DNA from 3 places in the Neorhizobium tomejilense genome. Region 3 is predicted to be linked to each of the others. Evidence: predicted binding sites of a transcription regulator. Region 3 holds the regulator's gene; each other region holds the start of a gene.

Region 1 (3,274 bases), 500 kb from region 3:
TCAGGAACCGCAGGCGTTCGCGGATCTCTTTCAGAATGCGGACCGCGATCTCATTCTGCTTGGCGTTCAACTGTTCCGGCAGCACCTCGAACCAGTCACGCGCGATCCGGATCGACATCTCGGTGACCTGGCCGATATGCAGCTTGTTGATCTTTACGGCGAGTGCCTCCGGCTTCAGGCGATAGCCGTTGCAGGCCGGGCAGGGGGCTGCCGACATGTAGCGTTCGATCTCCTCGCGCGCCCAGGCAGAATCGGTTTCCTTCCAGCGGCGTTCGAGGTTCGGCACGATGCCTTCGAAATTCTTGACCGTCTTGTAGGAGCGGGCGCCATCGGCATAGTGGAATTCGATCTTTTCCTCGGTGCCCTCGAGGATGGCTTTCTGCGCCTCCGCCGAAAGCTCGTTCCAGCGGCTCGACAGCTTGAAATCGAAAACCTTGCCCAGTGCTTCGAGCGTCTGATTGTAATAGGGCGACGTGGATTTCGCCCATGGCGCAATCGCGCCGTCGCGGAGCGTCCGGGCAGGTTCCGGCACGATCAGCGCTTCATCCACCTTCTGCTGCGAGCCGAGACCGTCGCAGGTCGGGCAGGCGCCAAAAGGATTGTTGAACGAAAACAGCCGCGGCTCGATTTCCGAAATGGTAAATCCGGAAACGGGGCAGGCGAACTTTTCAGAAAACAGCACCCGTTCGTGCGTCTCGTTGAGGGATTTGTTGGCGGACCCGCCCGCCGAAGTCTCCTCCGGCGGCAGCGGCTTGTCGGCGAATTCGGCGACGGCCAGCCCATCGGCAAGTTTCAACGAGGTTTCGAGACTGTCGGCCAAACGCGCGGCAATATCGGAGCGGACCACGAGCCGGTCCACGACGATATCGATATCGTGCTTGTATTTCTTGTCGAGCGCCGGAACGTCGGCGATCTCGTAAAACTGGCCGTCGACCTTGACGCGCTGGAACCCCTTTTTCATCAGGTCGGCGAGTTCTTTTTTATACTCGCCTTTGCGCCCGCGGATCATTGGTGCCAGAATATAAAGACGCGTGCCTTCCTCGAAGGCTAGGATGCGGTCGACCATCTGGCTGACCGTCTGGCTTTCGATCGGCAGGCCGGTCGCCGGCGAATAGGGCACCCCGACGCGCGCAAAAAGCAGGCGCATATAATCGTAGATTTCGGTGACCGTGCCGACCGTCGAGCGCGGATTGCGCGACGTCGTCTTCTGCTCGATCGAGATCGCCGGCGAAAGCCCGTCGATCTGGTCGACATCCGGCTTCTGCATCATTTCCAGGAACTGGCGCGCATAGGCCGAAAGGCTTTCGACGTAACGCCGCTGGCCCTCCGCATAGATCGTGTCGAAGGCGAGCGACGACTTGCCCGAACCGGACAGGCCGGTCATGACGATCAGCGAATTGCGGGGCAAATCGAGATCGATGCCCTTCAAATTATGCTCGCGCGCACCACGTATGGAAATGCTCTTCAGTTCGCTCATCTTCATGCTCTCGGGAGGATCGAAGGCCCTTATGTAGTGATTGATCCACGACTGTCGAGACGAAACTGCTGCCATGCAACGCCGTTCCCGAGTCGGTTGACAGCACTATAGGAATAAAATAGAACAAATAAAGAACAAATTGCCTGTGGATTAAAGATCGCAAAAACCCAATGGCTCGGCCCGATGAGCTAGAGTGTCGCGATTGATTTTTGGTGCCGTTACCGGGCGGCAGATGAGGTGATGAATATGGCTGGTAGTGTGAACAAGGTAATCCTGGTGGGGAATGTGGGGGCTGATCCTGAAATCCGCCGGACGCAGGACGGCCGGCCGATCGCCAACCTTCGCATCGCCACGTCCGAAACCTGGCGCGATCGCAACAATGGCGAACGTCGCGAGAAGACCGAATGGCATACCGTCGTCGTCTTCAACGAAGGTCTCTGCAAGGTCGTCGAGCAATACGTGAAGAAGGGCGCCAAGCTCTATATCGAAGGCGCGCTGCAGACCCGCAAGTGGCAGGACCAGACCGGCAACGACCGCTATTCGACGGAAATCGTGCTTCAGGGCTTCAACTCGACGCTGACCATGCTGGATGGCCGCGGCGAGGGCGGCGGTGACCGTGCTGGTTTCGGCGGCGGTGGCGGCAATCGTGTCGGCAGCGATTTCGGCGGCAACGATTTTGGCGGCGGCGACGATTACGAGCGCCGGCCCGCTGCGGGCGGCACGAGCCGCGGCGCTCCGTCCTCCGGCGGTCAGCCGGCCGGCGGCAATTTCTCGCGCGATCTCGATGACGACATCCCATTTTGATCGGTCGGTCGGCATCGATTTATAAAACGGCAGCTGCCTGAATTATCGATCAGGCGGCCGCCTTGTCGGCGAGCATCGCGACCAGGACGTCCGATTGCGAGAGAATGCCGACCAGTTTGTTGTTCTCCCGGGTTACCGGCAGGTAGTGCAGCCCTTCCTCGGCGAAGATGACGATAGCGTCTGCGATCGGCGTGGCCGGGCCAACCGTCCTGACAGGCGCTGTCATGATGTCCTTGACCGTGTCGTTCGGTGCGCTGGCCCCCGACAGGACGAGGCGCACACGCTGGGCAAAACCGATTTTCGGCCGGCCTCTCGTCCAGTTCGCCTTGTCGAGAAAATCTGTCTGGGTGACGATGCCAACCACTTCCGCCCTGTCGTTGGTAACCGGCAGGGCCTTGAAATGGTGGGCGCGCATCAGGTCGTGCGCCTCCTTCAGGGTATTGTCGGGTGCGACCGCCACCACATCGCGCGACATGATGCTGGCGCAATCGAGATGGCCGGCGCGCCGGCGGTATGAGCGCAATTCCGTCCGCCGCAGGATCGTTTCGAGGTCGTCGCGGTCGATGTCGAGGAATTGGTCGTATTCTTTGAGGACATCGTCGAGGTCGGCGGAGGTAAAGCCGATCCGCTGGATCGAGGCCGGATCGGTCGTGCCGTGATCGGCCGCCGGCTTGGCCGCGTGCGGGTATCGACGGCCCGTCAGATTGTTGAAGGCCAGCGCGAGCAGCAGCAGGGCCAGCGAATTGCCGGCGACGGGCCAGATCACGAAACCATATCCGAGTTGGTGGATGGCCGGCCCACCCAGCACCGCGGTCAACGCGATCGCCCCGCTCGGGGGATGCAGGCAGCGAAGCGTCATCATCGCGGCGATGGCAACGGCGATTGCCACCGCCGAGGCCAGGAAGGGGTCGGGTATCAAAAGCGCGGCAGTCACGCCGACAAGAGCGGCGACGATATTGCCGCCAAGGATCGACCACGGCTGTGCGAGCGGGC
Region 2 (3,274 bases), 1.0 Mb from region 3:
CACCGCGCGGCGCATGGCGTCGAGGCTGGCGCGCAGGATGTTGCGCTCGTCGATATGGCGTGGGCCGGACGCGGCGATCGACACTTCGGCCGTCGCCATGATCGCCTCGAACAGAATTTCCCGCTGGGCTGCGGTGAGCTGTTTGGAATCGTTGAGGCCGTCCGGGATATTGTCGGGGTCGAGGATGACGGCGGCGGCCACGACCGGGCCTGCCAGCGGCCCGCGTCCCGCCTCGTCGGTGCCTGCGACCGGCCAATGGCCGGCCTGGCGTGCCACAAGCTCCAGACTGAAATCCGGAACCAGCGGAACATCTTCGAAAAGCATCGGAGAATCGGGCGACGTGCGAGGTAACATGGCGGCAACCTCGCACGTCGTCCCGACCTCCTGCAACCCCCGGCCAAGCGATTGCGGCGTCGCTATCCACCGAGGGGCGGCGGTGGAACCGGGGTATTTTCCGACGCGGGGGACAGGGCGGGTCCGCGTCGAAAATTGGAATTAGCAATTTAACCGGGCCAGGGCCCGGTCAGAGCAGCGAGAGTTGGATACCACCGCCGTCGGGGCGGAGGAAAATGTCGTCGCGCAACGGCAGGCCGCGCCGGACCATGCCGAGCCGCTTGGTCGCCATCTCGAAACGCCGGCCGATCTGCCATGCATAGGGACCGGCACCCTTCATCCGCTTTCCCCATTCGGCGTCGTAATCCTTGCCGCCGCGCATCGAGCGGACGAGCGACATCACATGCCGATAGCGATCCGGATAATTCTGCAGCAGCCAGTCGCGGAAGAGGGGGCTCACCTCCAGCGGCAGGCGCAGGAGTACGTAGGTCGCTTCCGTCGCCCCCGCCGCATGGCCGGCGTCGAGGATCCGCTCGATCTCATGGTCGTTGAGCGCCGGAATGACGGGTGCCACCATGACCGCAGTCGGAATACCGGCATCGGTCAACGCCTTGATGGCAGTGAGGCGCTTGGGAGGGGTCGAGGCGCGCGGCTCCATGGTGCGGGCAAGCTTGCGGTCGAGGGTGGTGACCGAAATCCCGACCTTCGCGAGCCCTTTCGAAGCCATGTCGGCAAGGATGTCGATGTCGCGGGTGATCAGCGCCGACTTGGTAACGATCGCGACGGGGTGGTTGGCCTTCTGCAGCACTTCGAGGATCTGCCGCATGATCCGCCATTCCCGCTCGATCGGCTGGTAGGGGTCGGTATTGGTGCCGATCGCGATTGCCCGCACCTTGTAGTCCGGGCGGCTCAGCTCCCGTTCGAGCAGTTTCGGCACGTCAGGCTTGGCGAACAGCTTCGCCTCGAAATCGAGGCCCGGCGAAAGCCCCATGAAACTGTGCGTCGGCCTGGCGAAGCAATAGATGCAGCCATGCTCGCAGCCGCGATAGGGATTGATCGAGCGATCGAAGGAAAGGTCCGGAGATTCGTTGCGGGTGATCGCGGTGCGCGGCTTTTCCACCTGGACCTCGGTCCTGAACGGTTCGAGCTCCTCCAGGGTCTGCCAGCCGTCGTCGAATGCCTCGCGGCGCTCTTCCTCGAAACGGCCGCTCGGGTTGAGCCCCGCGCCGCGCCCGCGACGCCGGTCGATCTCCACCCGAAGACCGGAGGATTTGACCAACGCATCGGCAATATCGGCCGTATGGGCAGGCGCGAAAGCGTCCTGCCGCAACTGATGCAGCTCGTTCATGGGTTAGCTCCTGAAGGGGAAATTCCCCGTTCCTGATGATTAAATTCCTAGCGCGGAAATGAGAACATTGCAAGAACAAAATTGAAGGCCGGCGTTTCTGGCGTTCCTTGTGGCAATGCGTTACATGTCAGGAATGCTGACTGTCATCATGGAATGCCGCGATCAGGAATCCGAGCTGGCGCAGACGCTCTCGGTGCTCGTTTCCGCGGCGGTAGAGGGACTTGTGAGCGATGTCGTGGTGCTCGATCACGGTTCACGGGACGGTTCCTCCCGCGTCGCCGATGCGGCCGGCTGCCGTTTTTACGGCCATTGGGATATCAAGGATATTTTGCGCGGCGCCCGTGGAGAATGGTTGTTGCTGGTCGAACCCGGCGCCCGGCTGCAGGCTGGGTGGATCGACGAGGTGATGGAATATATCGCGCTGAACAAGCAGCCGGCCCGCTTCGCGCCGGCGCGCAACTATCGGCGGCCGTTCTTCAAGCGCATCGGCCGCGCCGTGCCGCCGTTGGAATACGGCATGCTGCTGCCGAAGCGGCAGGCGATCGCGCTCGCAAAATCGGGGATGGACCTGGAAGCGCTGGCACGCGGCCAGAAGGTGTCGAAGCTCGCCAGCGAGATTATTCCGGCCTGGGTGGCAGCGGCCGTCAGGTAGCGGCTACTTGCCGCCGCGCTTCAGGTGCTCGTCGAGCCGCGGCATGATCTCGATGAAATTGCAGGGCATGTGGCGGTAGTCGAGCTGCGCCTTCAAGATACCGTCCCAGGCATCCTTACAGGCGCCGGGCGAACCCGGCAGCACGAAGATGAAAGTGGCGTTGGCCACGCCGCCGGTCGCCCGCGACTGGATCGTCGAGGTGCCGATCTTGTCGTAGGAAATGCGGTGGAACACTTCCGAAAAGCCGTCCATGCGCTTTTCGAACAGCGGCTCCAGCGCCTCCGGTGTCACGTCCCGGCCGGTAAAGCCCGTGCCGCCCGTGGTAATCACCACGTCGATATCGGGATCGAGCGTCCATTCCCGCACCTGGCCGGCAATGCGGTCCTTGTCGTCCGTCACGATCGCCCGCGCCTTCAACTCGTGGCCGGCTTCAGTGATCCGCGCCACCAGCGTGTCGCCGGACTTGTCGTCGGCCGCCGTGCGCGTGTCGGAGACTGTCAGCACGGCGATGCCGACGGGGATGAAGGAACGGGTTTCGTCGATCCGGTTCATTGGGTTTTCTCTGGCACCTGTCCAACGGTCCTCACCGCCTGAAAATACCATTCCGGCTTCTGGCCGTTAAGGCTTTCCATCGCCTTTTCCGCCGCTTCGAAGGAAGGAAATATCCCGAAACAGGTGGCGCCGGAACCGGACATCCGCGTCAGCATGGTGCCCTCCGCGCCGATCAGGCTGGAGATCTGGTCGATCTCGCGCACCAGCGATCGCGCCGGCGGTTCAAGATCGTTGCGCAGGGTTTTCAGGAAGCCGATCCAGTCGCTGTCGAAGGGCCCGATCGCCGCGTTTTCCTTCTGCGTCAGGCGCAGGAAGATATCGGGGGTCGAGACGCCGACGAGCGGATTGCCGAGCACCAGCGACAGCGAGGGCAGGTCGGGAAGCGCGGT
Region 3 (3,274 bases):
CGGTCGAGCATTTCCACCGTATCGCCACCTACGGCCTTGTCGCCAACCTCGCCGCCATGCCGATCATCTCCTTCGTGGTCATGCCGGCAGGGCTGGCCGGCATGCTGCTGATGCCGTTCGGCCTCGATGCGCCCTTCATGAAGCTCATGGGCCTCGGCCTGGGGTGGGTGATTGCAATTGCCAAACACGTCGCCGCCTGGGGCGGCGATGTCGGCATAGGGCGACAACATCCCTGGTTCCTCGCCGTCTCGACGGCAGGTTTCCTGCTGTTGACGCTCATGAGGACGAGACTGAGACTGATAGGCCTGCCGCTGATGGTGACCGCTCTGCTGCTTTCCTGGCATGAGCGGTCGATGCCCCTGCCGGATATCCTGATCTCGGAAGACGGGACGATGGTCGCATTTGTAGACGGGAAAGGGGTCGCCACCAATCGCGCCCGCCCGCCCGACTTCGTCTACGGCCAATGGAAGAGGGCGCTTCTGCTCGGTGATCCCACCAAGCCTGAAATGTCGCCATCCAGGGACAAGCCGCCCGACGACAGGCCACCCGGCGCGAAAACCAACGAGCGCCGCGAATTGACCCCGCAGCAACTGGAAACGGCAAAGTCGAGGATAAAACAGGCGCCTGCCGGCCGCTTCACCTGCGAGCCGACGGCCTGGTGTGCGGCAAGCACCGGCAAGGGCATCGTTATCGCTGTCGAGGACGGCCGTTATGCGGGTGCCGCCTGCGACGCCGCCAGTCTTGTCATTGCGCCGCGCGCCCGCTTCGACCAATGCCGGTCCGGCGCCCTGATGATCAATGGTGCCATGCTTCGCAAGGCGGGTGCGCTGGAGATTTCCCTCAACGGCGCGACCGACATTCGGCGCTGGCAGATCCGTGCCGCCATGGCGGGCGCAGACCGTCCCTGGAGCAGGCACCGCCACTATGATTGGCGAAGCCAGGGTTTCGATGGGTCATTGCCGGAACCGCTCCGGCAGATGATCAGTGATACCGGCGGATGAGGCCGACGAGCTTGCCCTGGATCTTCACCCGGTCCGGCCCAAAGATGCGGGTCTCGTAGGCTGGGTTGGCGGCTTCGAGGGCGATGGAGGCACCGCGGCGGCGGAAGCGTTTCAGCGTCGCTTCCTCGTCGTCCACCAGCGCCACGACGATATCGCCCGGATTGGCCGTATTGCTGTTGCGGATGATCACGGTATCGCCGTCGAGAATGCCGGCCTCGATCATCGAATCGCCCTTGACCTCGAGCGCATAATGTTCGCCGGAACCGAGCATCTCGGCCGGCACGGCGATGTCATGCGTGTTGTTCTGGATCGCCGAGATCGGCACGCCGGCAGCGATGCGGCCCATGACCGGAACTGTCGTGGCGTTCGGCGAATCGTCGTTGGCGGCGGGTTTCTGAGGCGCCGCGACCGGCTGCGGTTTGCCGAGGCTGCCCTCGATGACGCTCGGCGAAAAACCGCGCCGTGGCTGCATGCTCGGTGAGTAGGCTTCCGGCAGCTTGATGACTTCGAGCGCCCGGGCCCGGTTCGGCAGGCGGCGGATGAAGCCGCGCTCCTCGAGCGCGGTGATCAGGCGGTGGATGCCTGACTTGGACGCGAGGTCGAGAGCATCCTTCATTTCATCGAATGACGGCGGGATGCCGGATTCCTTCATGCGTTCGTGAATGAACAGAAGCAATTCCTGTTGTTTGCGCGTGAGCATCTTTTGGCACCCTCAGAGTCGGAAACAAATCCAGAACGGACACTATATGTTCCATATGTGTTCTGCAAGTCCCTAAATTTCTGTGAAGTATGATGATTTTTTCTTCATAGATGCGTGCCAGATATCTCGAGCCACACCACTTGCGCGGCGCGAGCCCGCTGCCAAAGTAGCTTTGCGATTCCAATTCCGGGGGCCCTCGCGTGAACGCAAGACCAATCGATCATCTCGTGCTGCCGGTGGCGGGACTTACCGCTGCGCGTTCCCGGCTCACGAAGCTTGGTTTTACAGTTGCGCCCGATGCTTTTCATCCTTTCGGCACAGCCAATGCTTGTGTGTTCTTCTCGGATGGCAGCTACCTGGAGCCGCTGGCTCTTGCCAATCGCCGTCATGCAAGCGCGGCCGCCAAACGCGGCAACGTTTTTACCGCACGCGATCTGGCCTTCCGCAAGGCACGCGACAGGCAGGGTTTTTCCGCTCTCGTTGTGGCGACCCGTGACGCGATGGCCGATCACGCGCGTTTCAAGATGCGTGGCGTTTCGGCAGGCGACGTGCTGGAATTCTCCCGCGGGATGACCTTGGCCGACGGTTCCGAAACCCAGGCGAGCTTCCGGCTGGCTTTTGCGGGTGATGACCGGGCGCCCGACTTCCTGATGTTTTCCTGCCAGCGGATCAATCCCCTGCCGGCCGATCGCGGCGAACTGGAGCACCATTCCAATGCGGTCATGGGGCTGAGCAAGATCATTCTGTCGGCATCGGCGCCCTCCGATTTCGCACCCCTGGCCGAGCAGGTGCTGATGACGAAGGCCAAGCCGGAGGCTGTTTCGCTCGAGCTTGCCGCGGCCAATGCCCGCATTCGCATCCTGCAGGATCACGAACTCGAGGCGGAATTCGCCCTGCCGTCGACGCCGGGTGCCGAGGGGCTGCGCGGCCGGGTGATCATCTTCAAGACGGCCGATCTTGCCGTGACAGAGATCACCCTTGCTGCTAATGACGTCGCATTCGTCCGCCGGGAGGGCCGTGTTCTCGTCTCGGCGGCGCCCGGCCAGGGTGTTTTGTTCGGCTTCGAGGAATAGGTTCATGGAAGTTACCGCAAATTCCAGCGTCTCCGTCGGCGAGGGAGACGGCAAGGTGGTTTTCGCGCAGGACGCAAAACTGTCGCTGATCGCCGGCCCATGCCAGATGGAAAGCCGCGACCACGCCTTCATGATGGCAGGCGCGCTCAAGGAACTCTGTGCCAAGCTCGGTATCGGCCTCGTCTACAAGTCTTCCTACGACAAGGCCAACCGCACGTCGATTTCCGGCAAGCGCGGCATCGGGCTCGAAACCGCCATGGAAATCTTTGCCGACCTCAAAAAGGAGTTCGGCTTTCCGGTCCTGACCGACATTCACACGGAAGAGCAATGCGCCGTCGTTGCCGAGACGGTCGACATCCTGCAGATACCGGCTTTCCTCTCCCGCCAGACGGACCTGCTTGTCGCAGCCGCCAAGACCGGCCGCGTCATCAACGTCAAGAAGGGCCAGTTCCTGGCGCCCTGGGACATGAAGAACGTGCTTGCCAAGTTCACCCAGAGCG

What was found. Region 3 encodes LexA, which represses DNA repair genes until DNA is damaged. Its sites were predicted from a motif close to TGTTCNNNNTGTGTTCNG; they were not measured.
Region 1: a site for LexA is predicted at 1,597-1,614, ahead of uvrA (excinuclease ABC subunit UvrA). Genes of this name have one in related genera too.
Region 2: a site for LexA is predicted at 1,742-1,759, ahead of ACSQ3G_RS01945 (PA0069 family radical SAM protein). Genes of this name have one in related genera too.

The regions. Positions count from the first base shown of each region.
Region 1 is NZ_CAXUSO020000001.1:1,923,363-1,926,636, reverse strand. It holds gene uvrA (excinuclease ABC subunit UvrA) at 1-1,477, opposite strand, end outside; gene ACSQ3G_RS09980 (single-stranded DNA-binding protein) at 1,724-2,281, shown strand; gene ACSQ3G_RS09975 (HPP family protein) at 2,331-3,274, opposite strand, start outside.
Region 2 is NZ_CAXUSO020000001.1:394,339-397,612, forward strand. It holds gene rnhB (ribonuclease HII) at 1-354, opposite strand, end outside; gene ACSQ3G_RS01945 (PA0069 family radical SAM protein) at 524-1,681, opposite strand; gene ACSQ3G_RS01950 (glycosyl transferase) at 1,815-2,333, shown strand; gene moaB (molybdenum cofactor biosynthesis protein B) at 2,337-2,885, opposite strand; gene ACSQ3G_RS01960 (4-(cytidine 5'-diphospho)-2-C-methyl-D-erythritol kinase) at 2,882-3,274, opposite strand, start outside.
Region 3 is NZ_CAXUSO020000001.1:1,421,979-1,425,252, forward strand. It holds gene ACSQ3G_RS07350 (ComEC/Rec2 family competence protein) at 1-1,001, shown strand, start outside; gene lexA (transcriptional repressor LexA) at 982-1,701, opposite strand; gene ACSQ3G_RS07360 (VOC family protein) at 1,902-2,774, shown strand; gene kdsA (3-deoxy-8-phosphooctulonate synthase) at 2,779-3,274, shown strand, end outside.